DNA from 2 places in the Salibacterium lacus genome. Region 2 is predicted to be linked to the other one. Evidence: predicted binding sites of a transcription regulator. Region 2 holds the regulator's gene; the other holds the start of a gene.
What was found. The regulator CtsR, encoded in region 2, represses protease genes until heat stress. The targets are predictions, from matches to a motif close to ATGGTCAATAAAGGTCAAACA.
Positions count from the first base shown of each region.

Region 1: the regulator CtsR is predicted to act here: its motif matches at 12,976-12,996, upstream of clpP (ATP-dependent Clp endopeptidase proteolytic subunit ClpP).

Region 1 is NZ_JBHUML010000002.1:1,551,999-1,568,101, reverse strand. Features, by position in the region: gene ACFSUB_RS08865 (ATP phosphoribosyltransferase regulatory subunit) at 1-621, shown strand, start outside; gene hisG (ATP phosphoribosyltransferase) at 621-1,259, shown strand; gene hisD (histidinol dehydrogenase) at 1,256-2,533, shown strand; gene hisB (imidazoleglycerol-phosphate dehydratase HisB) at 2,530-3,120, shown strand; gene hisH (imidazole glycerol phosphate synthase subunit HisH) at 3,141-3,785, shown strand; gene hisA (1-(5-phosphoribosyl)-5-[(5-phosphoribosylamino)methylideneamino]imidazole-4-carboxamide isomerase) at 3,778-4,518, shown strand; gene hisF (imidazole glycerol phosphate synthase subunit HisF) at 4,515-5,273, shown strand; gene hisIE (bifunctional phosphoribosyl-AMP cyclohydrolase/phosphoribosyl-ATP diphosphatase HisIE) at 5,270-5,899, shown strand; gene ACFSUB_RS08825 (tetratricopeptide repeat protein) at 6,178-7,227, shown strand; gene trxB (thioredoxin-disulfide reductase) at 7,351-8,295, shown strand; gene ACFSUB_RS08815 (NUDIX hydrolase) at 8,563-9,027, shown strand; gene rapZ (RNase adapter RapZ) at 9,058-9,939, shown strand; gene ACFSUB_RS08805 (gluconeogenesis factor YvcK family protein) at 9,945-10,889, shown strand; gene whiA (DNA-binding protein WhiA) at 10,936-11,913, shown strand; gene ACFSUB_RS08795 (HPr family phosphocarrier protein) at 11,938-12,195, shown strand; gene clpP (ATP-dependent Clp endopeptidase proteolytic subunit ClpP) at 12,332-12,910, opposite strand; gene ACFSUB_RS08785 (sugar-binding transcriptional regulator) at 13,355-14,374, shown strand; gene gap (type I glyceraldehyde-3-phosphate dehydrogenase) at 14,477-15,481, shown strand; gene ACFSUB_RS08775 (phosphoglycerate kinase) at 15,636-16,103, shown strand, end outside.
Region 2 is NZ_JBHUML010000008.1:43,248-59,350, forward strand. Features, by position in the region: gene sigH (RNA polymerase sporulation sigma factor SigH) at 1-85, opposite strand, end outside; gene ACFSUB_RS17860 (NYN domain-containing protein) at 120-632, opposite strand; gene rlmB (23S rRNA (guanosine(2251)-2'-O)-methyltransferase RlmB) at 634-1,383, opposite strand; gene ACFSUB_RS17870 (Mini-ribonuclease 3) at 1,380-1,796, opposite strand; gene cysS (cysteine--tRNA ligase) at 1,793-3,196, opposite strand; gene epsC (serine O-acetyltransferase EpsC) at 3,197-3,862, opposite strand; T-box leader at 3,924-4,157, opposite strand; gene gltX (glutamate--tRNA ligase) at 4,162-5,622, opposite strand; gene ispF (2-C-methyl-D-erythritol 2,4-cyclodiphosphate synthase) at 5,691-6,170, opposite strand; gene ispD (2-C-methyl-D-erythritol 4-phosphate cytidylyltransferase) at 6,167-6,865, opposite strand; gene ACFSUB_RS17900 (PIN/TRAM domain-containing protein) at 7,024-8,121, opposite strand; gene radA (DNA repair protein RadA) at 8,328-9,722, opposite strand; gene clpC (ATP-dependent protease ATP-binding subunit ClpC) at 9,830-12,286, opposite strand; gene ACFSUB_RS17915 (protein arginine kinase) at 12,314-13,393, opposite strand; gene ACFSUB_RS17920 (UvrB/UvrC motif-containing protein) at 13,393-13,938, opposite strand; gene ACFSUB_RS17925 (CtsR family transcriptional regulator) at 13,966-14,430, opposite strand; gene ACFSUB_RS17930 (MgtC/SapB family protein) at 14,537-15,238, opposite strand.

The DNA.
Region 1 (16,103 bases), on a different contig from region 2:
TTTTTATATGAAAAAAATCATGTCGGATTCCGGCAGCACGTGAAATCGCTCGAGCTTCCCGAAGAGGACGAAAACCGTCTGCTGGGGCTGCTCCAGCTGCGGGGCGGGGCGGAAAAACTGGATGAAGCGGACGCGCTCGTTCATAACGGCAACGCCGCAGAAGCACTCGAGAACCTCCGTCAGATCCGTGATGTGCTGGAGTGCTATGGAGTGGAACAGCACGTTACTTTTGATTTTAACCTTGTGCTTCATATGAGTTACTACACCGGTGTTGTCTTTGAAGGATACGGAAGCCGGCTTGGTTTTCCACTGGCAGGCGGCGGCCGGTACGATGAACTGCTTGAAAAATTCGAACGCCCGGGCCGCGCCACCGGATTCGGCATCCGTCTCGACCTTCTTGTGGAAGCGCTCGGCTATACAGGAGAAAAACCCGCTCAGACGTGCATTTTATTCAGCCGTGAACGAAGAAGCGAAGCGGTGGAAGAGGCGCGCCGGCAGCGGAATCTCGGAAAACGGGTGGTGCTTCAGGATGAGGACGGCGTGGAGAATGTGGAGCAGCTGCGCAGTCTTTTCAGTGAATGGATTGATCTGAACGGAACGAAGAAGGAGGACGAGGGCTGATGACAGAGCCATTAAAAATAGCGATGCCAAAAGGGCGGATTTTTGAAGAAGCGGTCGAACTTCTCCGCCGGGCTGGTTTTTCCCTGCCTCCGGAATTTGATGATTCAAGAAAATTGATTGTCGACGCCCCAGATGCAGGTATGCGGTTCATCCTTGCCAAACCGATGGACGTACCGACGTATGTGGAGCACGGAGTGGCTGATATCGGCGTAGCCGGCAAGGATACGATGATAGAAGAAGAGCGCGACGTGCATGAAGTGCTCGACCTTGGAATCAGCCCGTGCTACATGGCTGTAGCGGGGCTTCCCGGGTATGAAAAAACAGACATCAACCCGAAAGTCGCGTCCAAGTATCCGAATCTAGCCTCCCGGTATTTTAAGGAACAAGGCGAACAGGTGGAAATTATTAAATTAAACGGTTCTATTGAACTTGCTCCGCTTGTCGGTCTCGCCGACCGTATTGTCGATATTGTCTCCAGCGGTCAGACGCTGAAGGAAAACGGCCTTGTGGAGCTGGAGACGATTGTATCCATCACCTCCCGGCTGATTGTGAACCCGGTCAGTTACCGGATGAAAGACAGCCGGATTGATGAAATAGCCGTGCGGCTCGCGGAAGTGATAGAGGAGGACGTACAATGAACATCATGGAACTCGGCGCTGAAGTGAGCCTGGAACGAAACCTGGAACAGAATACGGAAAAAGAAAGAGAAACGGTGGAAGCGATTGTGGCAAAAATCCGGGAGAAAGGGGACGAAGGACTGCGTGAAATGACGGAATTATATGACGGCGTCCGCATGGATTCCTTTTTTGTCACTCGCGGGGAAATGGAAGACGCGTACCAGAATTTTTCGGAAAAAACCCTGAAAGCGCTGCGCCGGGCGATTACAAACATCCGCTCTTTCCATGAAAAACAAGTCCGGCAGTCCTGGATGACGACAGAGGAAAACGGAACGATGCTCGGGCAGAAAATCACGCCGCTCGATCGTGCCGGTGTTTACGTGCCGGGCGGGAAGGCTGCTTATCCGTCGACGATTATGATGAATGTCATCCCGGCCCAGACTGCCGGTGTCAAAGAGATTATTATGACCTCCCCGCCGGATGCAGAAGGAAACCTGACGCCCGGTGTGCTTGTGACGGCGGCTGAACTTGGTGTCACCCGCATTCTGAAAGCAGGCGGTGCTCAGGCGGTGGCAGCTCTTGCCTACGGTACCGGCACCATCCCCCGGGTGGATAAAATCACCGGCCCCGGCAATATTTTTGTCGCTCTTGCAAAACGGGCGGTGTTCGGGCAGGTGGATATTGATATGATCGCAGGCCCCAGTGAAATCGTCGTGCTTGCCGATGAAACGGCATCCCCCGAATTGGCAGCGGCGGATTTGATCTCCCAGGCTGAACATGATGAAATGTCTTCGGCCGTGCTTGTCACTACTTCCCGCAGCGTAGCGGAGCGGACGAAAGCCGAAGTCGATAAACAGCTTGAGACCCTCCCAAAACAAGATATCGCCGGATCAGCACTGAACAATCACGGAGCTGTGTACCTTGCGGATACAATGGAGCAGGCCGTTGAGGCTGTGAATCAGCTTGCCGGAGAGCATCTGGAACTGCTTGTGGACGATCCACACGCCCTGCTCGGAAAGATTCGGCACGCGGGCGCCATCTTTCTCGGTCCCTACAGCTCGGAACCAGTCGGCGATTATATGGCGGGACCGAACCATGTGCTTCCGACAAACGGCACCGCCCGTTTTTCGAGTCCGCTCAGTGTGGATGATTTTACGAAAAAATCGAGTGTTATTTCCTACAGTCGTGCAGCGCTTGAAGAACATGCCGATGATATTGCTGAAATCGCCCGTCTGGAAGGACTGGAAGGTCATGCGCGCGCCGTGGAGCGCCGCGGGAAAGGAGACAACCAATGACAGCACGCCGCAGTTCCATTGAAAGAAAAACGAAAGAAACGGATATCCGGCTGGATATGGACCTGGACGGGGAAGGGAACGGATCCATCTCGACCGGCGTCCCTTTTTTAACACATATGCTTGACTTATTCACAAAACATGGTCATTTCGACGTCACGATTGATGCAGACGGCGACACAGACGTGGATGATCATCACACGACAGAGGACATCGGCATTTGTCTCGGCCATGTCTTTCAGGAAGCTCTTGGGGATAAAAAGGGCATTCACCGTTACGGCCAGGCGATGGTCCCGATGGATGACGCGCTCGCGCAGGTGGTTGTTGACCTCAGCAACCGTCCTCATCTGGAATACCGGGCGGAGCTCCCGGCTGCATCCATTGGTACATTTGATACGGAGCTGGTGCATGAATTTCTCTGGAAGTTCGCACTGGAAGCAAGAATCAATCTGCATGTCATCGTCCATTACGGACACAACACCCATCATATCGTAGAAGCTGTATTCAAGGCGCTTGGACGAGCGCTCGATGAAGCGGCGCAGCTGGATGACCGGGTGAAAGGAGTCCCCTCGACAAAAGGAATGTTGTAAGGAAGGGTGTGGAAAAGGACATGATCGGGGTTATTGATTACGGAATGGGAAATCTCCATAGTGTCAGCAAGGCACTGGAGCGGCTGGATCTTTCGTATTTTCTGTCGGAAGATCCGGACGAGCTTGCCAAAGCGGATGGTCTGATTCTCCCGGGAGTCGGTTCGTTTCACGATGCGATGAATCTGCTGAAAGAAAAAGGCCAGGAGGATTTTATCAAAAAATGGGCGGCGGACGGCCGGCCGCTGCTTGGGATATGCCTTGGCATGCAGCTTCTGTTTGACGGAAGTGAAGAAAACAAACATACAGCCGGTCTTGGCTTTCTGCCCGGTTATGCGAAACACTTCCCCGGCATAACAGAAGACGGCACGGCGTACAAAGTACCGCATATGGGCTGGAACAAGCTTATCTTTAAGCAGCCGCAGCATGATCTTTTAAAAGATGTGGAAGAAGGTCACGTATATTTTGTCCACTCGTACGTGATTCAAACTGAAGACGACGATGTGCTGGTCGCTGACAGTGATTATTATGAAAACGTTCCGGCGGTCGTCGGGCGCGGGCGTGTACTCGGCACGCAGTTTCATCCGGAAAAAAGCAGCACCATCGGCATGAAGATTCTCGAGAACTTCGGCCGTATTGTGGCGGAAGGGAGAAACACTTATGAGTAAATTCGAGCTTTATCCGGCCATCGATATCCGCGGCGGCAGATGCGTTCGTCTTCTTCAGGGAGATTATGAAAAAGAGACGGTCTACGGAGACTCCCCGGCAGCTATGGCGGAGCACTTTCAGAAGGCGGGGGCTTCCTGGATTCATATGGTTGACCTGGACGGCGCCAGAGAGAAACAGCGCGTGAACCACGCGCATATCGTGGAGGCTGCCCGGTCTCTGGATGTGAACATACAGGCAGGCGGCGGGATTCGGACCGAAGAGGACGCGGCCTATTACCTTGAACGCGGTGTAGACCGTGTCATTCTCGGCAGTGTGGCGCTTCACCATCCGGATTTTGCCAAAGACATGCTTGCCCGCTACGGCGGCAGCAGGATTGCCATCGGACTGGATGCACGGGACGGTCGTATCGCGGTGAACGGCTGGCTTGAAACGTCGGATGTGACAGCGGTGGCTCTCGGCAGAAAAATGGTGGAATACGGAGCAGAGACGTTTATTTTTACCGACATTTCCAAGGACGGCATGATGGAAGGACCGAATGTCCAAGCAACGGCGGAGCTGGCCCGGGAAACCGGAGCAGAGGTCATCGCTTCCGGCGGAGTGAGCCGGATTGAGGATGTGAGAGAACTGGCCGCGCACCGCGGGGACGGCATTGCAGGGGCCATCACCGGAAAGGCCGTATACACCGGGAAGCTGAACCTGGAAGAAGCACTGCAGGAGGTGAACAGGCCGTGATTACAAAACGGATAATCCCTTGTCTGGATGTGAAGGAAGGTCGTGTCGTGAAAGGGGTGCAGTTTGTTGGTCTGCGTGACGCCGGAGATCCGGTGGAACTGTCTACTTTTTATGACGAGCAGGGCGCAGATGAACTCGTTTTTCTCGACATTTCCGCGTCTCACGAAGGACGCAAAACGATGGTGAATGTTGTTCGAGAAGTGGCGGGGACGCTGGCCATTCCTTTCACGGTCGGAGGCGGCATTAACACGCTCGATGACATGCGCACGATTCTCCGAGCCGGCGCGGACAAAGTATCACTGAATACCGCCGCGGTGAAACGGCCGGAGCTGATCAGTGAAGGGGCGGATTATTTTGGTTCCCAGTGCATGGTGACGGCCATAGATGCGAAGTTTGATGAAGAACTTGGGTCCTTTAGAATATATACCCATGGCGGACGAACACCGACGGACTGGGAAGTGACGGATTGGGCGAAGGAAGTGGTGAAGCGCGGATCCGGTGAAATTCTGCTTACGAGCATGGATCAGGACGGAGCCAAAGACGGATTTGACCTCTCTCTCACCGAAACGGTAAACAACGCCGTATCTGTTCCGGTGATTGCCTCGGGAGGCGCCGGAGCAAAAGAACATTTCAGCGAAGTGTTCTCCGAAACCAATGCCGACGCAGCGCTGGCGGCCTCCATCTTTCATTACAAAGAAACATCCGTCGAAGAAGTGAAAAAGCATTTACGTGAAAAAGGAGTGCGGGTGCGATGAATATAGACGACCTTCAATTTGATGAAAACGGACTGATTCCCGCTGTGGTACAGGATGCGGCAAGCCGGGAAGTGCTGACACTGGCCTATATGAATAAAGAATCGCTTCAAACGACAATGGAAACGAAGGAGACGTGGTTTTACAGCCGCTCCAAAAACAGGCTCTGGCACAAAGGGGAAAGTTCCGGCTATACCCAGCAGGTGACCGATATCCGGTACGACTGCGACCAGGACGCGCTTGTGGTGGAAGTCATCCCGAACGGACCGGCCTGCCATACAGGTACATACAGCTGTTTTACCGAATCTCTTCTACACGCGGAAACGACGCCGGCGTCCGGGGAGCGGTTTGAGATTCTGAACACTCTCGAACAGACGATTGCCAAGCGCTCCGCTGAAATGCCCGAAGGGGCCTACACCACGTATTTGTTTACCGAAGGCGTGGACAAAATTCTGAAAAAAGTCGGGGAAGAATCGAGCGAAGTGCTCATCGCCGCTAAAAACAGGGATTCGAAAGAACTGAGCATGGAAAGTGCCGATCTGTTGTATCATCTGTTTGTCCTGCTGCGGGAACAGCGCCTTCCATTTAACGATGTACTCCAGGTACTGAATGAACGGCACGGGAAGTAACAGCTTATTCTAAAAGACGGAATCTGGGAGAAAGATCCCGCTCCGTCTTTTCTTATTGGCTGCCTCCTATCACGCCGGCCTCACGCTGCATCCGTTCCCGGGGCGGCAGGAATGCAGGTGAACATGTCGCAGCGCCCCAAAAAGACTAAGATCAATGCTGTGCCAAACTTTGAATTTGCTGCAGGGCGGAGACTTCTAATCCCCTCACTTTTCTTACGGTTTCTTTGATGATATACTAGGCTCAACGCGAATGCTTTTCTCCGTTGGAGGGGATGCCGGTGAAAACACAACAATCTCAGGGACAGGTAATCCCATTTATTCATCATAGTGATTATTTTTTCAAGCGGGGCGTTCATGCTTACCAGAAACAAGAGCTGGAGCGCGCCGTTAAATATGTTCGACGCGCTGTGGAATTGAATCCGGAACAGGGCGTCTTTCAGTGTCAGCTGGCAGCCATCTATTCTGATATGGGCCACTATACTGCCTCTAATGACCTTTTGTCGCATGTCCTTGAACATCTCGATGAAACGCTGTATGAATGTTATTTTTTTATGGCCAATAATTATGCCTATCAAGGCTTGTTTGATAAAGCCGGGGAAACAGCGGGGCAGTATCTTGTTCTGGCACCGCAGGGGGATTTTGCCGAGGATGCAAAGTATCTTCTGGAAATGCTGGAAACCGAAAATGAAGAGGAAGGTTCTCTTTCAGACGATTCCGAAGCCGATGATGAACTCATTATAACGTATGAACGAGCGCTTCGTATGATAGGAGAGAACCGTCTGTTTGAAGCCGGGAACACATTGGAAGATCTTATCGCCGCCTACCCGTACTATCCGGCAGCCCAGAGCAGTCTGGTCCGTGTTCTGTATTTAAAGGGACAGGTGGAGGAAGCACTGGTGTATGCAAAAGAAGTCTGGCACGAGCATTACTACGTGCCGGCAGCATGCCAGCTTGCGCTTTTGTATAAAGAAGCGGGCAGGGACAGGGAATCCTCAGAGATGACCGATGTGCTGAAACACATTGTCCCGCTTGACCGTGACCACTTATACCGGACAGCAGCGGCACTTACGCTGCTGGAAGAAGGGGAGGACGCCTTATACTTCTTCCACAGGTACCGGCAGCGGTTTGCTCCTGAACAAGCGGAATTTTTCTTTTACTACGGAGCTGCTGCCTATCAGGCCGGTTACGTGCGGGAAGTGGAGAAACGATGGAACACCGCCCGCGCCAAAGACCACACAGGAGCAGATGTTCTACTGGATAAGATGGAACATGATCTGTTATTCTCCAGTGATGTGATGCACGAATTATGGTCCGGCCCCCTGCTGTAAATCATCAGGCACATTTCTGGACGTAAGCGCAGGAATTGCTTAAGATAGCCGTAAAGCAGACACAAATGCATGTGTACGAATGCCTAAGGGGATATTATGGAGGAGGAAGAGGAGTGAATCATCATGACAGAAGAAAAAATTTATGATGTTATTATTGCCGGCGCCGGTCCGGCTGGTATGACGGCAGCTGTTTACACATCCAGAGCGGAAATGTCGACATTGATGCTCGAACGGGGAATCCCTGGAGGACAGATGGCCAATACCGAAGATGTGGAGAACTTTCCCGGGTTTGAACACATTCTCGGACCGGACCTTTCTAATAAAATGTTCAGCCACGCCAAGAAATTCGGAGCCGAGTATGCCTACGGCGACGTGAAAGAAATTGAAGATCACAAAGACTACAAAATTGTCCGGGCCGGCAAAAAAGAATACAAAGCCCGTTCGGTCATTGTGGCAACCGGTGCTGTCTACAAGGAGCTCGGCGTATCCGGTGAATCGGAACTCGGCGGCCGCGGTGTATCCTACTGCGCGGTCTGTGACGGAGCTTTCTTCCGTGACAAGGAAATCGTTGTCGTCGGCGGCGGGGATTCTGCTGTCGAAGAAGCGGTATACCTGACCCGCTTTGCTTCCAAAGTAACGGTGATCCACCGCCGGGATGAACTGAGAGCGCAGAAAATCCTGCAGCAGCGGGCGTTTGTGAACGACAAAATTGACTTTAAATGGAGCCATGTCGTCAAAGAAATCAACGATAAAGACGGCAAAGTCGGCAGTGTAACACTCACCGATCTGAATTCCGGCGAGGACTACGATTTCGAAACGAGCGGTGCTTTCATCTATATTGGGATGATTCCGTTGAATGATGCCGTCAAAGGACTTGGTATCACCAACGAAGAAGGCTACATTGAAACGAATGAAGAAATGGAAACAAAAATTCCGGGAGTCTATGCAGTGGGAGATCTCCGCGAAAAATCACTCCGCCAGATTGTGACAGCGACCGGAGACGGATCCATCGCAGCGCAGACGGCTCAGGAATACGTCGAAGAACTGATGAGCACGGTCAATGTCTGAACGTTCTCTTTACAAAACTTAAAGGGATTTTAACGGAACTGTAACTACTGTGAAACAGTAAACATGATAAGATGAATACAGTAATTGACCCCCTTTAAAATATGATATGGAGTAGCGCAGGCATAGGCCTGTGCTCTTTTTTTTTGACAGAAAAAACGGATTCCTTACTGTCTGCCGCAGGGTTCTCTTCGTCTGTTCTTACTGAAAAAATTGAGCAGATGCCCTCCTGCATAGTATACTGAGAAGAGAAAGAGCGGAGGGAGTACCATGCAGCGGATAACAAACTGTTTTCTTCACAATACAAAAGATGTTCTCTTACTGCAGAAACCGAGCCGGAACTGGTGGGTTCCGCCGGGTGGAAAAATGGAAAGAGGAGAATCTGTAAGGGAAGCTGTTCTGCGGGAATACCGGGAAGAAACAGGTCTGACACTGCTTGATCCACTGCTTCGGGGAGTTTTCACATTTATGGTGATGGATCATAAGGATCTGTTCTCGGAGTGGATGATGTTCAGTTTTGAAGCCCGGTCCAGCCGCGGCACGATGCTGGAAGAGTCGCCGGAAGGAAAACTGGAGATGGTTCCGGTGCAAAGAACGGCCGGCCTTCCGATGGCTGAGGGGGACCGGACGATTTTTCGTCATGTTCTGGAAGATACAGGAATCCTTTACGGCACGTTTCACTATGACCGGGATTTCCATCTCCTGCATTCTCATTTTGATAAGGAGGAGCTGTGATTGGCAGATAGCGAGGGGGAGGATATACAAATGGAACAACCGCAGGAGGATATTCATATTGTCATTATTACCGGTATGTCCGGAGCGGGCAAAACTGTTGCCGTCCAGAGTTTTGAAGACATGGGCTATTACTGCGTGGATAATCTGCCGCCGGCGCTGATTCCCACGTTTGTGGAACTGATTGAAAATTCAGGCGGGCAGATGAATAAAGTGGCGCTTGTTATTGACCTCAGGGGAAGAGAATTTTTTGACCACTTATTTGAAGCGGTGGATAACCTGCGGCTGAAAGCTCATTTAAGCACTCACATTCTATTTCTGGATGCCAAAGATGACGTGCTTGTCCAGCGTTTTAAAGAGACGCGTCGTTCTCATCCACTTGCAGCCGCGGAGACACCGCTTGAGGGAATTCATCAGGAACGGGAGATTCTGGAAGATCTGAAAGGACGGGCGCGCCAGATTATTGATACAACCGGGCTGCATCCAAAGCAGCTGCGGGAGAGAATTATACAGACGTTTTCAGCACCGGAAAAGGATGCGTTCTCGGTTAATATTCTATCATTTGGTTACAAATACGGTCTGCCGATTGATGCTGATCTCGTGTTTGATGTGCGTTTCCTTCCCAATCCTCATTATATTGACCACCTCGAGCCAAAAACCGGATTGGAAGAAGAAGTATCATCCTATGTGTTAAAATGGACAGAGACGAAAGAATTTATGGAAAAACTGCTTGATATGTTAAGCTTTATGCTTCCACAATACAAACGGGAAGGAAAGAGCCAGCTGATTATTGCCATCGGCTGTACCGGAGGCAAACACCGCTCGGTCGCGCTGGCCGAATATACAGCTGATTATTTCGCCGGGGGATATGCTGTGCATAAAACCCACCGCGATATGGAGAAAGGGAAGGAATAGTCATCGTGGAGAAACCAAATATTGTCGTCATCGGCGGGGGGACTGGATTGTCCGTGCTGTTAAGAGGACTGAAAACATTTCCTGTTAACATTTCAGCGATAGTGACAGTAGCCGATGACGGCGGCAGTTCAGGAAGATTGCGTAAAGAACTTGATATTCCGCCGCCGGGAGATGTACGAAATGTACTGGTGGCACTGGCCGAAGTGGAACCAATGATTGAGCAGATGTTTCAGCATCGGTTTGAAAATGGAAACGGACTGACAGGTCATTCCCTCGGGAATCTTCTTCTTGCCGGTATGACATCCATCACAGGGGACTTCGCAAGAGGAATCAGTGAATTAAGTACCGTGCTGAACGTGAAGGGGAACGTGTTTCCGGCATCCAATCAAAGCATTGAACTGCATGCGGAAATGACAGATGGCACGATCATATCCGGAGAATCCAATATTCCCAATTCCGGGAAACGGATACGCCGGGTATACCTCTCGCCCGACACCGTCCATCCGCTCGAGCAGAGTCTTGACGCCATCAGGGAAGCGGATGTGATAGTGTTTGGTCCCGGGAGCTTGTATACCAGCGTCATTCCGAACCTGCTTGTCCCCGGGATTGCAGAAGCGGTGGAAGAAGCCCGGGCGCGGAAGGTGTATATCTGCAACGGAATGACCCAGGCCGGAGAAACTGATTATTTTACAGTCGCCGACCATGTCGAAGCGATTCAGAAACATACCGGCCGCAGTCTGATAGAAACGGTGCTTGTTAATAATACCGAGATACCTTCTGAAATACTTGCCAATTACAAGGAAGAATCGGCCTATCCGGTCGTTTTTGATGAAGCCCGGGTGAAGGGTCTGGGCTGCCGCGTTGTTCAGGATGCTTTTATGCATTACCGGGACGATTTGTTCCGTCATGATGCGGTAAAAGTCTCGCAGTCGCTGCTTGCCCAAATGTAATGAGAGGTCAGACAGGTGGAAAGGGAAAGGCGGTGAAGGTGATAAAATGTCATCTTTTGCAGCTATGACAAAAAAAGAACTGACCCGGTTTGAAGAAGAGGGCTGCTGCGCCAGGGCGGAACTTGCCGCGCTTGTACGCATGAATGGTTCGATTTCTTTCAGCAGCGGGGAACTGGTTCTTGATGTGTCAACGGAAAATGCGGCTATTGCCCGCCGTATTTATCAACTTATTAAAAGAGTGTATCCCGAGACCATCATCGAATTAATGGTACGTAAAAAAATGCGGCTGAAAAAAAACAATGTATATATCGTACGGATTGTAGAGGAAGCCAGGCACATGCTCCGGGATTTAAGCATCATGGAGGATGGTTACCGTTTTATCCGCACGATATCCCGCGATATACTGAGAGACACCTGCTGCAAACGCGCGTATCTGAGAGGAGCGTTTCTCGCAGGAGGTTCGGTTAATCATCCGGAAACCTCTTCGTATCATCTGGAAATATTTTCATTGTATGAAGAACATAACCGGTCTCTCAGGGAACTGCTTCAGGAATTTGATCTTTCTTCAAAAAGTCTGGAACGAAAAAAAGGATTTATCCTTTACATTAAAGAAAGTGAAAGAATAACGGAATTTCTAAATGTGATTGGTGCCCACCAGGCCCTTCTCTATTTTGAGGATGTCAGAATCATGAAAGACATGCGTAATTCGGTGAACCGTCTGGTGAACTGTGAGACAGCCAACCTGAACAAGACGGTTGGAGCGGCACTGCGGCAGGTGGAGAACATTCAGCTTGTCGAAGGACGCATCGGTCTTGAAAACCTTCCTGAGAAAGTCCGGGAGATGGCAGAGATGCGGGTGAAATATCAGGATGTTACCTTGAAAGAACTGGGAGAGATGGTGCCAAGCGGCCCTGTCGGGAAGTCCGGCGTCAATCACAGGCTTCGCAAAATCGATCAGCTGGCTGAGAAGATACGCAACGGGGAAGAGATTGTGATACCGGAAAACGGGGTGCATGCAGAGTAAATAAGGAAAGGGAGGAAATACCGGTTGATAGAAAAAAAAGCTGAAGTGAGATTAAAGACGGGTTTGCAGGCCAGGCCCGCCGCTTTATTTGTTCAGGAAGCAAACCGCTTTCAATCCAATGTGTTTATTGAAAAAGAAGATAAAAAAGTGAACGCCAAAAGTATCATGGGCATCATGAGTCTGGCCGCGAGAACCGGGGAAACGATTAAGTTCTCGGTGGATGGAGAAGATGAACAGGAAGCAGCGGAAGAACTGGCCCGCTTTGTGGAAAAAGAGGAATAAAAAAACCGGCATCCTTTTTGAAAGGTGCCGGTTTTTTTATGCTGGATCAAAAGTGCGCTGCCATTCTTTAAAGGAATGGGCTGAGAATAAATACGCTCCCGACTATCCGGGATAATCGGGAGCGTATGGGACAAACTTATTTGTACAGAACGTCGTCGACAAGGCCGTAGTTCTTTGCCTCGTCAGCTGTCATGAAGTTATCGCGGTCGGTATCGCGCTCGATGACTTCAATCGGCTGGCCGGTACGTTCGGACAGAATACTGTTCAGTTTCGAGCGGATTTCAAGAATCCGGCGGGCATGAATATCAATATCTGTTGCCTGACCCTGCGTGCCGCCAAGCGGCTGGTGAATCATGACTTCACTGTTAGGAAGCGCATAGCGTTTGCCTTCCTGACCTGAAGCAAGCAGGAAGGAGCCCATGGAGGCAGCCATACCTACGCAGATAGTGGAAACTTCCGGTTTGATGTGCTGCATCGTATCATAGATAGCCATGCCTGCTGTAATCGAGCCGCCCGGACTGTTAATATAAATGGAAATATCTTTATCCGGATCATCAGCAGCGAGGAAAAGCAGCTGGGCCACCACCGAGTTGGCAATGTTATCGTCAATGCCGGAACCCAGCATGATAATGCGGTCTTTTAACAGCCTTGAATAAATGTCGTACGCGCGTTCTCCGCGGTTGGTCTGTTCAATTACTGTAGGAATCAAGTTCATGTATTACATCCTCCTTCGTTAAGTGCGTGCAGCCCTTGCTCAGCTGATGATCCCATCATACCCTAATGGTCAATATTGGTCAAATGATAAGGACTGCTTACTGAATGATGTTTCGTCCTTCATTGTACACGATGGAAACAAAAACCTCGAACAATTTACCGGAAGAGATTTCACTATCTTTTCTTATTCGATAAGGGAAACGGTAATCCTTTTGTATACTATCCGTTTTTTCAAGGATTCAAACTTCTGATGATACCGGTGGGAAAGAATATTTTCTGCAGCTTTGAACACGGGCATCATAAACAAAAACTTTTATTGCCTGTCTGTTCATATATTGATAAAATATAAGAGAGAGGAACCTTTCTTTTTTTGCCCTTAAGCGGGACTTAAAATGTCACACCGGGACAATTTTTGTCCCGTATGTGAATCTGGTGAGGAGTACATATGCGACAATTAATTGAATTACAAAAAAAACTCCAGCCGGATGTACTAGAGGTGATGGAAAAAAGATACCGGATTCTTCAGTACCTGCGTCTGATGCAGCCAGTCGGCAGACGGACTCTGGCAGGGAGCCTTGAGATTTCGGAGCGTATTCTCCGAGGTGAAGTGCTGTTTTTAAAAGAACAGAACCTCATCCATATCGGATCGGGAGGTATGGTGCTGACCGAAGACGGAGAAGCGCTGCTTGAAGGTCTGGAAGAGACGATGAAATCTGTCACAGGCCTTGCCGACCGGGAAAAAGAAGTAGCTGAACGGCTTCAGATTGACCGGGTCATTATCGTACCCGGGAATAGTGACCGCTATTCGTGGGTAAAAAAAGAATTAGGAAGAGCCTGCATCCAGCAGATGAAAAACATGCTGCAGCCGGAAGATATTGTTGCTGTTGCAGGAGGAACAACTCTTGCGGATGTGGCAGAGATGATGACCCCCGATGAAAAATTCAGTTCCGTTACATTTGTCCCGGCCCGCGGCGGACTTGGTGAAAAGGTGGAAATCCAGTCCAACACCATCAGCTCTACGATGGCCGTTAAAGCAAAAGGGAACTACCGGCTGCTGCATGTACCGGATCAGCTGAGCCGGGAAGCCAGAGAGTCTCTCGTACTGGAACCCGGCATTAAAGAACTCCTGCGCCTGATACGGCGCGCAGGAGTGGTTGTTCACGGCGTTGGAGCGGCCTCGACCATGGCAGCGCGCCGAGGAGCCGAAGATGACATCCTTCACATTCTCCAGGAAAAAGAGGCAGCAGCAGAAGCATTTGGGTACTATTTTGACCGGAATGGACAAATCGTTCATAAGGAAAAGACAATCGGGCTTCAGCTTGATGAACTGCAGGAAAACCAGAAAGTAATAACGGTGGCAGGCGGTGCTTCAAAGGCTGAGGCTATCAGCGCCTACATGAATTACAGACCGAGTGATGTACTGATTACAGATGAAGGGGCCGCCCAGGCGGTGCTTGGGGATTGACCCGTCCCGGATGTTGATCATGCTCACATTCTGCCGGCGCTTCCAGAAGGACGCCGACGGACTGTTAATAAAGGAATTATTATTAAAGGGAGGATTTTATTTATGGCAACGAAAATTGGTATTAATGGTTTTGGACGGATCGGACGCGTTGTATTCCGCGCTGCACTTAAAAATGACGATGTAGAGGTTGTAGCGATCAACGACCTGACAGACGCGGAAATGCTGGCACACCTTCTCCGTTATGACTCCGTGCACGGCGGTCTTGAAGAAAAAGTGGAAGTAAACGGCGATAACCTCGTAATCGGCGGGAAAGAAATCCGCGTAACAGCGGAGAAAAATCCGGCTGACATCAACTGGGGCGGAGCCGGCGTTGAACTGGTTGTTGAATCGACCGGTCTGTTTGTAAAACGCGACGACGCTGCCAAGCACCTTGAAGCCGGCGCCAAAAAAGTTATCATCTCCGCGCCTGGTAAAGAAACAGACGCTACGTTTGTTATGGGCGTTAACGAAAATACGTACGATCCAGCAGCACACGACGTTGTTTCCAATGCGTCCTGCACAACAAACTGCCTTGCACCGGTAGCGAAAGTTCTTCACGACAAGTTCGGTGTAAAACGTGGTCTGATGAACACGGTTCACTCCTATACAAACGACCAGCAGATTCTCGACCTGCCGCATAAAGACTACCGTCGTGCGCGCGCAGCTGCTGAGAATATCATCCCGACATCAACAGGTGCTGCCAAAGCGGTTGCTCTTGTCCTTCCTGAACTGGATGGCAAGCTTAACGGCGCTGCGATGCGTGTTCCGACACCAAACGTATCCCTCGTTGACTTTGTTGCAGAGCTTGAACAGGATGTAACGGCTGAAGACGTAAACAATGCGCTGAAAGAAGCCTCCGAAAATGAACTGAAAGGCGTTCTCGGCTACAGTGAAGAGCCTCTCGTATCAGGAGACTACAACAGCACACCAACTTCCTCCACGGTAGATGCGCTTTCCACCATGATCATGGAAGACAACATGGTAAAAGTCATTTCCTGGTATGACAACGAATTCGGCTACTCCAGCCGTCTCGTAGACCTTGTTGCTTATATGGCCAAACAGCAGTAAAACAAACCGGAAAATAACGGAAAGGGAGTAACAGATACTCCCTTTCTTTTCCATGTCAAAGACCTTTTCTGCGGATGCCCCGCAGACTTTCGGTTTTTCATCCTGGTTCTCCGGGAACATGGACAAAAGGGAAGGAAATAAAGGAGGCTCTTTCATGAATAAGAAGTCGATCAGAGATATCGATTTAAAAGGAAAAACGGTTTTCTGCCGTGTTGATTTTAACGTACCGATGAAAGAAGGAGAGGTTACGGATGATACACGGATCCGGGCTGCTCTGCCGACGATTCAGCATATGATCGATCAAGGGGCAAAAGTCATTCTCGGAAGCCACCTCGGCCGTCCGGATGGCGAAGCCCACGACGAACTGCGTCTCGGCCCTGTAGCGGTGCGGCTTGGAGAACTTCTCCAGAAAGACGTAAAAAAAGTGGATGAAGTTTATGGAAAAGAAGCTGAAAAAGCAGCGGGAGAATTGACTGAAGGAGAAGTGCTGCTTCTTGAAAATCTCCGCTTTGAAGCGGGCGAGGAAGAAAATGATGAAACTATTTCCAAAAACCTCGCGTCCCTTGCGGATGTTTATGTCAACGATGCATTCGGTGCCGCCCACCGCGCCCACGCTTCCACA
Region 2 (16,103 bases):
ACTGATGTCCATTTTCTTTGAGGTCAAGACCCAATACAACCCCTCCGCCCTCGACTGATTGTAGATTGCAGGAATATATAGCCATATTATATAGGAATTTTTATGAAGGCGTCAACAGCTCAACGGCCGCCTCGACGCCATTTTTCAAAAATTTCAGCTATTTCGCGTGGAAGGGGGAAATTCGACATATGTTCCTGTCTCGCCTGTTCAGTCACATCCCGTGATATGTTCTGTTCCACCATTTCCATTTCTACCCGGAGTTCACGTGCGGACTTGCGCAGGGCTCCGCTGCCGAAAGTAAATGACTGCTCCGCATAATCCGAAGTGGCAACGTGGACCCTTGTTTCCACATTCTTTAATTCTCCTGTCAATTTTTCAATCCGATCATCCGCTGTTTCGTTTTCTTTTGTAAAAATAACATCCACCAAATACTTTTGATACAAGCGCCCTGCTCCTTCCACCATATGAGCATCAAAAATCACTTTGATATCCCAGCCCTTGTAGGCCCGGTATTCGGCCATCTTCTGCACAAGCCGGTCTCTTGCCTCTTCCAGATTTTTGTCCCGTAATTCTTTTAATTCCGGCCAGTCTCCAATTATGTTGTATCCGTCCACGAGCAGTATATCTTTCATGCTAGACGCTTCCTAACGGAGAGCGGCGGCGGTAAACTTCGTACATAAGAAGAGAAGCTGCTGCTGAAACATTTAACGAAGAAACTTGTCCGGCCATGGGAATTGACAGCAGAAAATCACACTTTTCCTTTACGTTGCGGCTCATTCCTTTTCCTTCGTTCCCAACGACAAGGCCGACAGGGACCGACGCATCCAGCGTCCGGTAATCGTCTGTCTCCTCTCCTGCGGTGCCGGCCAGCCACAATCCTTCTTTTTTCAGTTCTTCCATCGTCCGTGCCATATTGGTCACCCTGGCTACCGGCACGTGGGCCGCAGCACCGGCAGATGATTTGAAAACGGTATCGGTCAGTCCTGCAGAACGTCGTTTTGGAATAATGACTCCGTGGGCACCGGATGCATCTGCCGTACGGATAATGGCACCGAGATTGTGGGGATCCGAAATTTCATCCAACAGTACAAAAAACGGCTTTTCCTGCTTTTTCTCTGCGGCGGCAAACAAATCTTCCACCGCTGCATAGGACACGGCAGGTACGGAAGCCAGCACCCCTTGATGCGCCGTCGTTCCGGAAAGATCATTCAGCTTGTTCCGCGGTACCGTCTGCACGACAATGCCCTGCTCTTTTGCCAGTTTCTGCACGTCCCGGCTCTGGCCCTTCACAGAACCTTCAGCGAGCCAGACTTTATGAATCGGCTGTTCGGCGCGCAGGGCTTCCAGTACAGCATTCTTTCCGTATATCCACTCGTCTTTCATTCTTTTTCACTCCCTTCTCTTATCTTTACGGCATAAGCAATAAGCTCTTCCAGTCTTTCCTCATGGCCGCGGAAGTACACGTATCCGATCAACGCTTCAAACGCCGTGCTGTATCGATACGTATTTTGATCTGTATTCTTCGGCACCGAGCCTGATTTTGCATTCCTTCCGCGTCTTGCGGCGGCTGCCTCCTCACCGGATAAAAGATCCTGCTGCAAAAGAGCATGCATGACGTCAGCCTGGGCTTCGGCGGAGACGTAGGTGACCGCGCTCCGGTGAAGCTGGTTCGGCCTCACACTTCCCGACGCGATAAGATAGTGGCGGATATGAAGGTCATACACCGCATCCCCCATATAGGCAAGCGCAAGAGCATTTAACTGTCCTGCATCTACGTACTGATTTTTTCCTGTCATGACTGCTCTCTTTTCCAGCGTGTGCCCTGCGGGGTGTCTTCAAGAATGATGCCCTGTTCCTTCAGATAATCCCGGATTTCATCCGCTCTCGCAAAGTTTCTTGCTTTCCGGGCCTGCACCCGTTCTTCCATTAACGCTTCAATCTCCTCATCCAGCATGCCTTCCGAGGTTTCGACCTTGATATCCAGCGCCGAACCGATTTCCCGGATGGTATCCAAAAAGGAACGCAGGACCTCTTTGGATGTCTGCTTCTCCTGAAGATAGCGGTTGGCTGTTTTCACCAGATCAAAAAGGACCGTAATACCGTTGGCGCTGTTAAAATCATCATCCATTTCGCTGATAAAACGCTGCAAATGCTCCGCTGCCGTCTCGATCCAGGGGCCTGATTCTCCAAAATCCGCACTCTCCTCGCGGCGGTGCTTCAGATTATTGACGGTCGTCTGAATCCGTTCCAGGCTGTTTTTGGCACTCTCAAGGAGTTCTTCATTGAAATTCAAAGGACTGCGGTAATGCGCCTGCAGCATAAAGAAACGGATGACTTCGGGAGAATGCTTTTGAATAATATCGTGGACAAGCACAAAGTTACCAAGTGATTTCGACATTTTTTCATTATCAATCTGGATGTAGCCGTTATGCATCCAGTAATGCGCCATCTGCTGTTCATTCAACGCTTCCGACTGTGCAATTTCGTTTTCGTGATGTGGAAAAGCCAGATCCTGTCCGCCGGCGTGAATATCAATTGTGTCTCCCAGGTATTTCTTTACCATGGCCGAGCATTCGATATGCCAGCCGGGCCGTCCGTTTCCCCACGGGCTTTCCCAGGAAATTTCTCCTTCTTTAGATGCTTTCCAGAGAGCAAAATCAAGCGCGTTGTTCTTTTTCTCCCCGGGTTCAATGCGGGCACCGAGCTGCAGATCATGGACAGACTGGGAGGATAACTTCCCGTAATCCGAAAAGGAGCGCGTGGAAAAATAAACATCACCGTCCGCTTCATAAGCATATCCTTTGTCTATCAATGCTTTGATAAACGAGATGATTTCAGACATCGTTTCTGTCACACGTGGATGCAGATCCGCCTTATCCACCCGTAGTGCTCCGGTGTCCTCAAAGTATGCCTCGATAAAACGCTCCGCCAGCCGGGGAACCTCTTCGCCGAGTTCGCGCGCGGCTTTTATGATTTTATCATCGACATCAGTGAAGTTTGAAACGTAGTGAACGCTGTACCCGCGGTATTCCAGGTATTTGCGAACCATGTCGAACACAATCGCCGGCCGGGCGTTGCCGATGTGGATATAGTTATAAACGGTCGGGCCGCACACATACATCTTCACTTCCCCGCCGGACATCGGTTTAAAAGGTTCTTTTCGCCGGGTTAACGTATTATACAGTGTGATCCCCATTTATTCATCGGTCCCTTCCTTTGTCGTATTTTTCTTCTGATCCGCAAGCTCTCTTTTCAGCTCCGTAATCTCCTGCTCCAATTCTTTGAACTTATCCGATACTGGGTCCGGCAGCTTATGATGGTCCAGTTCATTGCGTTCCACTTTCACCCCGTCCTGGACGACTACTTTACCCGGAATACCGACCACCGTCGAGTTGGGAGGAACTTCTTTGAGCACGACTGACCCGGCACCGATGTTGGAATGCCGGCCGATTGTCATCGATCCGAGAATTTTGGCCCCAGTGGCAATAAGTACATTTTCTTCAATCGTCGGGTGGCGCTTTCCCTTTTCTTTTCCGGTCCCGCCGAGTGTCACGCCTTGATAAATCGTCACATTATCTTTAATCTCACATGTTTCACCGATTACGACGCCCATGCCGTGGTCAATAAACAAACGCTGGCCGATGACAGCTCCCGGATGAATTTCAATTCCCGTAAAAAAGCGGCTGATCTGGGAAAGCAGACGTCCGAGAAAATACATTTTCTTTTTCCAGAGCAGATGGGCCATCCGGTGGGACCAGATAGCGTGCACACCGGCATAGGTGAATACTACTTCGAGCCTGCTTCTGGCAGCGGGATCCTGTTCAAATACAACATCCATATCATTTTTTAACGTCTTCCACATAGTATATTCCACTTCCCTCCCCCGGGGTGTAGTAAAAAAGCGTCTCCGTGCATGTTTTCTGCACAGAGACGCTTGTGTTCAAACGCGGTTCCACTCTGTTTAAAAGAAACATCCACGCAGGATATTTCTCTTCTCTTTCTGGATAACGGCACTGCTGCCGCCCCCGCCTACTGCTGTTTCAGCGGGAGGCTCAGGGATGCATGTTCAGCAGGGTTCTTCCAAAATCACTCTCAGCCGCGGTGACTCTCTCTGTCTGGACGAAGCGCCTCCTACTTTTTCCCTTCTTCGCTTTCATTCTTCTATTGTGCCGCTGCGTGAGTGAGACGTGCCTGTACCGTTTCTTCTCCAAGCAGCGCGATCGCCTGCGGAAGTTCCGGACCGTGTGTCTGTCCGGTCACCGCCGCCCGGATCGGCATAAACAGCTTCTTGCCTTTTTGTCCTGTCGCTTTCTGCACGGACTTGATGGCGGCCTTTATTTCATCCGGTTCAAAGGCCTCAAGAGCCTCCAGTTCTTTTGAAAACTGCTCCAGAACCTCCGGCACCTGCTCTTTGGATAACACGTCTTTGGCATCTTCATTATAATCGATGCTGCTTTGGAAAAACAACTCTGTCAGCTTGGTAATTTCCGCGGCATAGTGCATCTGTTCCTGATAAATGGAAACGAGCCGTTTCGTCCACTCATACTGCGTTTCACTTAATGAATCAGGCAGTTTATCTTCTTTTTGAAGATAAGGAACAGCAAGTTTGGTGAGACGGTCCAGGTCCGCTTCTTTTACATACTGGTTATTCATCCAGGCTAACTTGTCGTTGTCAAAAACCGCCGGTGCTTTAGAAACACGCTCCAGCGAAAACTGCTCTTCCAATTCTTCAAGAGAAAACAGTTCTTCCTCTCCAACAGGCGACCAGCCCAGCAGCGCCAGAAAGTTCACCAGTGCTTCCGGAAGATAGCCGAGCTCCTGGTACTGTTCCACAAACTGCATGATGGATTCATCCCGCTTACTCATCTTCTGGCGGTCGGGATTGAGGATAAGGGAGGCGTGGGCAAACATTGGTTTTTCCCAGCCGAATGCTTCAAAAACCAGAGCCTGTCTCGGGGCGTTGGACAAATGTTCCTCCCCGCGGATGACATGCGAGATGGCCATCAGATGATCGTCTACGACGACCGCGAAGTTATATGTTGGAATCCCATCTTTACGAGCAATGACGAAATCACCGATATCGTTCGTTTCAAACGTAACATCCCCCCGCACCTGATCCGGTACGTGTACACTTTTATTTTCAGGAACACGAAAACGCACGACCGGCTGGATTCCCTGATCTTCGTAAACTTTTCTCTGCTCCGGTGTCAAATCACGGTCTCGTCCGCTGTATTTCGGAGCTTCTCCGCGGGCAAGCTGTTCTTCACGCTCTTTTTGCAATTCTTCTTCGGTCATGTAATCATAGTATGCTTTTCCTTCATCCAGAAGCTGCTGCAGGTATTTTTCATAAATATCGATCCTGTCCATGCAGCGGTAGGGAGCGTACGGACCTCCCTTGTCCACACTTTCATCCCAGTCGATACCGAGCCATTTCAGGCTGTCCATCAGTTTATCCGTGGCGTCTTCTACGTTTCTTGCCTGGTCTGTGTCTTCAATGCGGACAATAAATTTTCCGCCCTGACTGCGGGCGAACAGAAAGTTAAACAACGCAGAACGCGCTCCGCCGATATGAAGATGTCCTGTCGGGCTTGGCGCAAACCGGACTCGTACTTCGCTGCTCATAATCCTCCACCTTCCATAATAATTAATTCCGTTTTTTTATTATACGTGCTTTGGGCCTTCCTCTGCTTCTACTCTGCTCTGGTCTCAAGCAGAACGACAGCATGGGCGGCGATACCTTCTTCTCTTCCCGTAAATCCCAGCGTCTCGGTTGTCGTTGCTTTAACGTTAACCTGGGAGATAGGATTTTCAAGCACACGGGCTATGTTGTTTCGCATGTCATCAATATAAGGTGCCATCTTCGGCTTCTGCGCAAGAATTGTACCATCTATATTAACCAGTTGGCACCCCTTCTCCCGCACCAGTTCGTAAACCTGCTCAAGCAGCAGTAAAGAATCCATGTTTTTATAGGCAGGATCCGTATCCGGAAAATGAGCACCGATATCCCCGCCTCCGACAGCACCAAGCAGCGCATCCGCCACAGCGTGCAGCAGAACATCGGCGTCGGAATGTCCGTCCAGTCCTTTCGGGTTAGGGATGGTCACCCCTCCCAGTATAAGCGGGCGTCCTTCTGTCAGCCGGTGCACATCAAACCCATGTCCTATTCTCACTGCCCTTTCCCCCTTCGCTTTTTCAGGATCGCTTTTGCGACGACCATATCTTCCGGGGTAGTCAGTTTAATATTATCATAACCGCCTTCCACGATATGTACCGGAACGTTCATCCGTTCCACAAGGCTGGTGTCATCCGTCCCCCGGAACTGGTCTTCTTCGGCTTTTTGATAGGCATCATAAACAACGGAAAATCGAAAGGCCTGCGGTGTCTGGACGGACCAGACGCTTGAACGCTCAATCGTTTCGGTTACTACACCATCAGCCACCTTTTTCACTGTATCTTTCATGCGGAGACCGATTACTGCTGCCCCCTGCTCCGACGCTTTGAGGACCAGCTCGTGTATATGGCCTTCCGTCACAAACGGCCGCGCTCCGTCGTGGACCAGAACAATCGCGTCATCTGTGCCGTCTGCCTTCTTCAGTCCTTCAAACACACTATCCTGTCTTTCCTGACCGCCAGTCACAATATATTCGACTTTGCGGACGTTCCATTTCTTGAACAGCGTGTTCATCGGGCCGGTTTCATCATCATTGGCGACGACAATAATCCGTTCACACCACGGGTCCTGTTCAAAAACAGAGACGGTATGAACGATTAAAGGCCGGTCCTCGAGCATCAAAAACTGCTTATTATGACCGGCTTTCATCCGCTTGCCCTGTCCCGCCGCCGGTATCACGACTGTATATTTCATATTACCTCTCCAATAACTGAGCTCGCTTTAAAATCAGGCTCTTTTATCATAACTTGAAAGCCCGCACGTCGCAATAAGAAAAGCGCAGGGCACCCCAGGCGGAATGTCCTCCTTCATCAAGAAACCCCCTGCCTGCATGAGACAGAGGGGCTCTTCGTTTATAAGGCTTTTTCCATCAGTTTTGGTTTGGCAAATATCATACGGCCCGCACTTGTCTGAAGGACGCTGGTTACGACAACCTGAATTGTTTTGCTGATGTACTCACGTCCGCCTTCCACCACAATCATCGTTCCGTCATCAAGATAGGCGACACCCTGACCCTGTTCTTTGCCGTCTTTGATAACCTGCACATTCATTTCTTCCCCGGGGAGCACGACTGGTTTGACTGCATTGGCGAGATCGTTGATATTAAGCACTTCCACACCCTGCAGATCGCATACTTTATTAAGGTTAAAATCATTCGTAACAACCATACCTTCGCGGACTTTCGCCAGTTTTACCAGTTTGCTGTCCACTTCATGGATGTCTTCAAAATCCCCGTCATAAATCTCCACGTTGACAGGAAGCTCTTTTTGAATCCGGTTTAAAATATCCAGACCCCGGCGGCCCCTGTTTCGCTTCAACACATCGGATGAATCCGCTATGTGCTGCAGTTCCTCCAGCACAAATTCCGGAATGACCAGTGTTCCCTCAATGAAACCGGTCTGGCACACATCTGCGATACGTCCGTCTATAATAACACTTGTATCCAGAATTTTTACTTTAGCCCTTTCTTCTACAGGTACTGTTTCCTCTTTTTTCTTTGCTGCAGAAGCAGCACGCCCGGCCGGAAGCAGATTTTTAAGTTCCTCACGTTTCTTGAAGCCGAACTGAAAACCAAAATACCCAAGAAAAAACGTGATAAAGATTGGTAAAACCGAGTTAACGACCGGCAGATACAGAGAATCCAGCGGCAGACTGATGAGAAACGCCACCACTAGACCGAATACAAGACCAAATGTCCCAAAGAGCACATCGGTCACCGGGGCTCTCACAATCTTTTCTTCCAGCGCCCGCATTCCATTAACAATATGGTCTGCCACCCAGAACGTTGCCGCAAATACAATAACTGCACCGAGAAGTGCACTTACGTATGGACTGCCGAGCCAACCGGGTATCGAGCTATAATTTAGTAAAGATATTAATGCCGGTATAAAGATAACACCCAGCGTGCCTCCAGCCAAAATAAAAAATAATTGTACAATACTTTTCAGCACACTCTCTCACCTCCTTCTCATCATTATGGACAATATTCTTATTTTCAAACCCTCCTGCCGAATTTCTTTATATCTTCCATCCAGCAAAGGGGTTTTAACTTAAATGTAGCAAATTTCAAGCTGATTGTCACAGGTTTTTGAAATTTTTCATTGTATCGTGAACGAATTGTAATTCAAGTGTCACATTCTACAACAAGTTACATTTTTCACCATTGAAGAGAAGAATGTTCAAGACATACTTCCAATGCTTCTTCGAGCGTCGATACTCCAACGACTTCAATATTTTCCGGGTAAGTCCAGCCTTCCAGGTTTTTCTGCGGTACAACAGCCCGTTCAAAACCAAGCTTGGCTGCTTCATATATTCTGTCTTCCACCCGGGCCACCCGTCGTATTTCTCCGGTTAAACCAACTTCCCCCACAACGACATCCGCCGGGTTGGTGGCATGATTACGGAAACTCGAAGCAATACATACAGCCAGACCAAGGTCAATCGCCGGCTCATCCAGTTTCACGCCGCCCGCGACATTCATATAGGCATCCTGATTCTGCAGCAGCATCCCCAGGCGCTTCTCAAGGACGGCCATTAAGAGAGCTATCCGATTGTGATCCACTCCGGTTGCGGTTCTTTTCGGATTGGAAAAACTGGACGGGGCAATGAGTGCCTGAATTTCGACAAGGACCGGCCGGGTTCCTTCGAGCGAGGCGACTACAATGGATCCTGCGCTCCCCTGTGTTCTTTCTTCCAGGAAAATCTCCGATGGATTTTTCACCTCTTTCAAACCCATTTCCTTCATCTCAAAAATGCCGATTTCATTCGTTGATCCGAAGCGGTTTTTTACGGCGCGGAGGATACGGTACGTATGGTGCTGTTCCCCTTCAAAATAAAGGACGGAGTCGACCATATGTTCCAGCATTTTCGGGCCGGCTATTGCTCCCTGCTTCGTTACGTGACCGACGATAAACACAGCAATACCTCTCGACTTCGCGATTTTCATGAAAGTGGAAGTGGTTTCGCGTACCTGGGACACGCTCCCGGGAGCAGAAGAGATGCTGGACTGATGAACGGTCTGGATGGAATCAATCACCACCATTGTGGGCTGAATCTGATGAATCGCCTGTTCTATCAAATCCATGTCGGTCTCTGCGAATACAAATAGTGTATCAGCGTGGACCCCCAGGCGGTCGGCCCTCAGTTTTGTCTGTTTCACCGATTCTTCCCCGGAAATATACAGCACACTGTGATTCTGCTCGGCCAGTACCGACGTCAGCTGCAGAAGAAGGGTGGATTTTCCTATACCCGGATCCCCGCCTACCAATACGAGTGAACCCGGCACGATTCCACCACCGAGTACGCGGTTCAACTCCGGCAGAGATGTATCTATTCTCGGTTCTTTTTCTCCAGCGACTTTCGTTATTGGTTCCGGCTTTTTCGATGCTTCTCCGCTCTGCTGAAACGAACGTTTCGCGCCGGAACTGTTTGCGGATGTCTCCATTTCCTCAACGAGTGTGTTCCATTCGCCGCATCCCGGACAGCGCCCCATCCATTTCTGTGATTCATACCCGCAGTCCTGACAGACAAATTTCGATTTTTGTTTTGGCATCAAGCGTCCCCCGCTTTATGTTCGAGTTCATTTTTGATATAAAACAGCTGTTCGCAAAAGGCCTGAGCCTTTTACAAACAGCTGATGCTATTCAGATATACTGTCTTTTACGTTTTGGCTCCGGATTTCGTTTCAACAACGTACTCTCCGTCTTTTACATCGATATATGCTGTGTCTCCGTCTTTAATCGAACCGCGGAGGAGTTCTTCAGAAAGACGGTCTTCCACCTGGCGCTGCAGGGCGCGGCGCAGTGGACGTGCTCCGTATTCCGGATCAAAACCTTCGTCTGCGATTTTGTTCTTGGCCGCCTCACTGAGGTCAAAGTCAATACCCTGCTCTGACAGCCGTTTTTTCAGCTGTTCGGCCATCAGACCAACAATTTCTTTGATGTGATGCTTCTCGAGACTGTGGAAGACGATGATTTCATCCAGACGGTTCAAAAACTCCGGCCGGAACGTATTTTTCAGTTCGCCCATCACTTTATCCCGCATGTCTTTGAAGTTTTCCCCTTCATCAGTATTGGTGGTAAAACCTGCATAGTTATTTTTGCGGAGCAGGTTGGCACCTACGTTTGAAGTCATAATGATGGCCGTGTTTCTGAAATCCACGCGGCGGCCTTTCGAATCTGTCAGGAAACCGTCTTCGAGAACCTGCAGGAGGATGTTAAAGACTTCCGGATGGGCCTTTTCCACCTCGTCGAGCAGAATCACAGAGTACGGATTACGGCGGACTTTTTCTGTAAGCTGACCGCCTTCTTCAAATCCTACATATCCCGGCGGGGAACCAACCAGGCGGCTGGTGGCATGACGTTCCATGAATTCAGACATGTCAATGCGGATGATGGATTCTTCATCTCCAAACAGCGTTTCTGCGACAGCTCGTGCCAGTTCTGTTTTACCAACACCGGTTGGTCCAAGGAATATGAAGGAACCGATAGGGCGTTTAGGATCCTTCAGCCCGGCACGGGCACGGCGCACAGCCTGGGACAGGGATTTCACTGCTTCATCCTGGCCTATGACACGGTTATGCAGAATCTCTTCCATACGAAGGAGCCGTTCGGTTTCTTCTTCGGCAATTTTTGAAACTGGAATGCCGGTCCAGCTTGCTACAACCTGGGCGATATCTTCGGCTGTCACTTCTGTATTTTCCTGACCCTGCTTTTCTTTCCACTCGTCTTTCATATTCTCGACTTCTTCGCGCAGACGCTGTTCGCTGTCACGGAGCGAAGCCGCTTTTTCAAATTCCTGGCTCTGGACGGATGCATCTTTTTCCTTGCGGGTCTCTTCCAGCTTTTGTTCCAGCTCTTTCAAGTTAGGCGGAGCTGTGTAAGAGCGGAGTCTTACTTTTGAACCTGCTTCATCAATCAAGTCAATGGCTTTGTCCGGAAGGAAACGGTCGGAAATGTAACGGTCCGAGAGTTTAACAGCTTCCTCGATGGAAGCATCCGGAATGGTGACACGGTGATGGGCTTCATAGCGGTCGCGAAGTCCGGCAAGAATCTGAATCGACTCTTCCGTGGTTGGTTCATCCACTTGAATCGGCTGAAAACGGCGCTCCAGCGCTGCGTCTTTTTCGATATACTTCCGGTATTCATCGAGCGTGGTAGCACCGATGCACTGCAGCTCACCTCTGGCAAGTGACGGCTTCAGAATGTTGGAGGCGTCAATGGCCCCTTCTGCACCGCCGGCTCCGATAAGGGTGTGAAGTTCGTCAATAAAGAGGATGACATTACCGGCCTGCCGGATTTCTTCCATCACTTTTTTCAGCCGGTCTTCGAATTCACCACGGTATTTGGTCCCGGCGACGACCGTACCCATATCAAGTGTCATAACCCGCTTGCTGCGGAGAATTTCCGGAACTTCATTGAAAATAATAGACTGTGCCAGACCTTCGGCAACTGCCGTTTTACCGACGCCGGGTTCACCGATAAGTACCGGGTTGTTTTTCGTCCGGCGGCTCAGCACCTGAATGACACGTTCAATTTCATTGCCCCGTCCGATGACCGGATCAAGCCCCTCTTCTTTCGCCACAGCGGTCAGGTCGCGGGCAAGACTGTCCAGTGTAGGAGTGCTGGCATTGGAGTTCCCGCCGGCGGCCGCAGCCTGCTGCTGGTTACCACCGGAGGATTCATTATTGCCAAGCAGCTGAAGAACCTGCTGGCGTGCTTTGTTCAGGCTGACACCTAAATTATTCAGCACTCTGGCTGCAACACCCTCTCCTTCCCGGATTAAACCGAGAAGAATGTGCTCTGTTCCTACATAGGAATGACCGAGCTTTCTTGCTTCATCCATCGACAGTTCAATAACTTTTTTGGCTCTCGGCGTGTAATGAATCGTTTTCGACCCTTCCTGGCCGGTGCCGATCAGTGATTCCACTTCTTTTTGAATCTGGTCCGAACCGAGGTTCAACGCCTGCAGTGCTTTGGCTGCGATACCCTCTCCCTCCCGGATTAAACCGAGAAGAACGTGTTCTGTGCCTATATTATTATGGCCAAGCCGGATAGCTTCTTCCTGCGCAAGCGCCAGCACTTTTTGAGCTCTTTCTGTAAAACGTCCAAACATCATCTATGCGCACCTCCACTTTTAAATAACTTACTCACCGTTTTGTTTCTCCAGTTCCATTCTCTCACGAATCAGCGCTGCACGTCTTACGTCACGCTCATCCGCCCGCAGTTCTTTTTCAGCGTACTGCTGGAGAAATCCCGGCTGCGTCAAAATCATTAACTCATTCAGGATATTACCCGAAATTCCCTTGATTAAATCAAGATCAATACCAAGACGAACATCTGACAGTCTTTCCGTTGCCTCTTTAGATTCCATAATCCGGCTGTTTTTCAAGATGCCAAAGGAACGGAACACTTTATCTTCCATGTACGTCCTGGACGAACGCATCAATGCATCTCTTGCCATCCGTTCCTGGCGGATAATCTGCGTTACAACGCCTTTCAGATCTTCAACAATATCTTCTTCCGGTTTTCCAAGCGTCATTTGATTGGATATCTGAAAAAGATTCCCCCGGGCTTCGCTCCCTTCTCCGTAAATTCCGCGAACGACAAGCCCCAGCTGGTGAATGGCAGGTAAAATTCGATTCAGCTGCCGCGTCATCACCAGAGCCGGCAGATGCATCATGACCGATGCTCTCATGCCGGTTCCGACATTGGTCGGGCAGCTTGTTAAGTACCCCCGCTTTTCATCAAAGGCATATGTTATTTTTTCTTCGGTCCAGTCATCCAGTTTATTGGAAAAGTCAAGTCCTTCACTCAGCTGAAAACCGCGGAAGAGGCTCTGCATCCGTATATGGTCTTCTTCATTCAGCATGATGCTTACCGACTCATCCGGACTGAGCATGACAGCACCGGATTGAGAGCGCTCCGCCAGATACGGACTGATTAAATGCTTTTCCACCAGTACTTTTTTTTCGTTGGAATTCAAATCGTCCATGTTCAGTCGTTCCAAAGAACTTCCGGCCTGCAGCTGGATCGATGAAAACTCCCCGGCTGTATGATCCAATACTGCTTCGGCCGTCTCCGGAGAAGCAAAAACAGGGAAGGGATAATGTTCCATGTTCCGGGCAAGGCGGATTCTCGTGCTCAATACAATATCACTGTCCGGCCCCGTTCCGCTTTTCATCCACGGGCTGATCGCTTCGGAAATAAAACGCTGCAGTGACATCAGGCATCCTCCTCCCTGTTCTGCATTTTTCTTTCCAGTTCGCGGATATGGTCGCGCAGCTGCGCCGCTTCTTCAAACTCTTCCTGATCTATGCTTGTGCGCAGTTCTTCGCGGAGCTGTTCCATTTCGCGCTGCACCTTCATGTTTCCACCTGCCCGCTTCGGAATTTTTCCGTTGTGGCGGTAATTTCCACTATGTGCACGTTTTAATATCGGATCCAGTTTTGTTCCAAATGCCTGATAACACTTGGCACATCCAAACCGCCCTGTCCTGGCAAAACGTTCATACGTTAAACCACACCGGTCGCAGACAGGCTGCTTTGGTTCCTCTGTTTCCTGGGGCTTCCATCCATTGTTTCCAGATACATGCTCAACATTCAACAGACCGGATAATAATTCATGAATAGAATAACTGTTCGATCCCGGAATCTGTTCTCCTTTATTCCGGGCGCATTCATCGCACAAATGCATTTCTGCCTTTTTTCCGTTTATGATTTTGGTGAAATGCAGAGCAGCCTGGCGTGTCTGACATTCTTGACAAAGCAATTCCTTCGTCCTCCCTCCCCGTCCATTCTATTGATACCGCAGACTCTGCAGCATGGCTTTTAACATTTTCGCACGAAGCCAATCCCGCTCTTCTGCGTATTTCAACGATAGAACATTCCGGTCCAGAACGGATGCCATCACATTTGCCTCCCGCCTGGATACAGCACTCTCTTCATACAGGCGCATTATAATACTTTCTGATGTCACCTGATCAATTCCTCCATCAATCAGCATCAGCAGTTGATTAATCAGTTCGGCGTGATCGTCCACCTTTACTTTTGTAATACGAATGTACCCCCCGCCGCCCCTTTTGCTTTCCACAATATATCCTTTTTCATTCGTGAATCTGGTGCTTATCACATAATTAATCTGGGACGGTACACATTCAAAACGCTTCGCCAATTCACTTCGCTTTATTTCAATTAAATCCTTCTCGCTTTGAGTAAGAATCTGCTTTAAATATTTTTCAATACCATCTGAAATATTACGCAAAAGGGCCAGCCTCCTTCCCTTTCTATATCTATTTTGAACTACTGACTTTGACTATCTTTGACTTTCATCATAATACAAAAAAACAAAAAAATCAAGCGCCGCCCCATTACATAACCATTTCCACTTTCTGCACGCCGTTTATTCTGATTAACTGATCATAGAGGTCAGCCTGATTTGTATCCGGAGGACTTTCCATATCAAAAGCAAAAGATACATTCTCTTCCTGCCCGCCCTCTTCCGTGCTCCCGGTTATGTTTTTCACCGGAATATTCTGTTCTTCAAATACTTTGATAATTTCAGATAAGGACGTATCACCGCTTTTCAGTGTAACCTCCACCCTTTTGCGGGTTGGTTTATCCTGAAATAACCGTTCGATGTTGTGGAGAAACAGCAGACTCAACAAAACAATGACAGTTGTTAAAAGTGCAGCGAAATACATGCCGGCTCCTGCCGCTAATCCTATAGAAGCCACCACCCAGATAGATGCTGCCGTGGTTAAACCTTTCACTGATGCTCCCTGCACGATGATTGTCCCTGCCCCTAAAAATCCAACACCGCTTATAACATAGGAAGCCAGACGGGAAGGATCATAAGCAGATATATCAGGATTTTCCTGCAGGTAAGGCTGAAACCCAAACAACGCCATAACCATTGCCAGACAGGCCCCTGTGCCTACAAGCAGGTGCGTTCGAAATCCAGCCGGGTGCCTTTTATACTCGCGCTCTGCACCAATAAGACCAGCCAGAGCTGCAGCACATAAAATCCGCCCCATAATCACGTAAGATTCCTGCGTAATAAATGCATCCATAAAGCGCCTCCTTTTTTATATAACTTCCAAGCCGCGTACAGACACGTTTTAAAAATCATACCATATCCAACCGTTTCCCATAACACCCTTCTCGTAATCTTAATAATACATCGGCTTTGGAGGGCGATTGGTCGATAAACAGTGGCTGAAGGCCGTTTCCGGATAGATGCACCGCTTAATTGGTCGGTAGAAACAGTCTAACAACCATCTCTGTCCCGGCTCCGGTAAGGGATTAGCTCCCGGGACAAGTTTATCGACCAATTCGAGCAGCTGCTGAATCACAAGGTGGCCCTTTCCACCATGTCGGGTATCGTCACGGGCCCAGTCATCCGCCGTACCCCATCCGCAGGACATTGCTGCACGGTGCGTACCGTCTTTTTTTATTGGCACTACGGGGGTTGCTCGATAGACGACGGGTCACGGCTGTTTCCGGCTTGCTATCCGGCGCTATTGGTCGATGGAACCATGCTGACGAGCGTGTTCCTCCAGCTCCCGCGGGGAAAACAGCCCTCAGGCCGGATCTACCGGCCACTTCAGATCTTCTTGAAGGTTCTATTGGTCCCGGCAGCCGGGGTTCGGGCCCTCCATCTATGGAAGGATAATGGACTTTTCGTGCGGGGAACTGTCCGTAACTTTGATGTTAGGGACATCCTAAGCCGGCGGAAGCAGAAAAATGGCCGGTATCTCAAAATACCAGACACCCTCCGGCCCGTCCCCCGGGAAAGTGTCTCCTAAATCAGGATACCGGACACTTTGGCACGGATGGTGTCCCTAAAAGCTCTCCCAAGACCTGCCGTATCCGCCTTCTATACTTTCCTGTGCCTAAAAAAAGACCGCCGGATTCAATATCCGGCGGTCCTGCTGG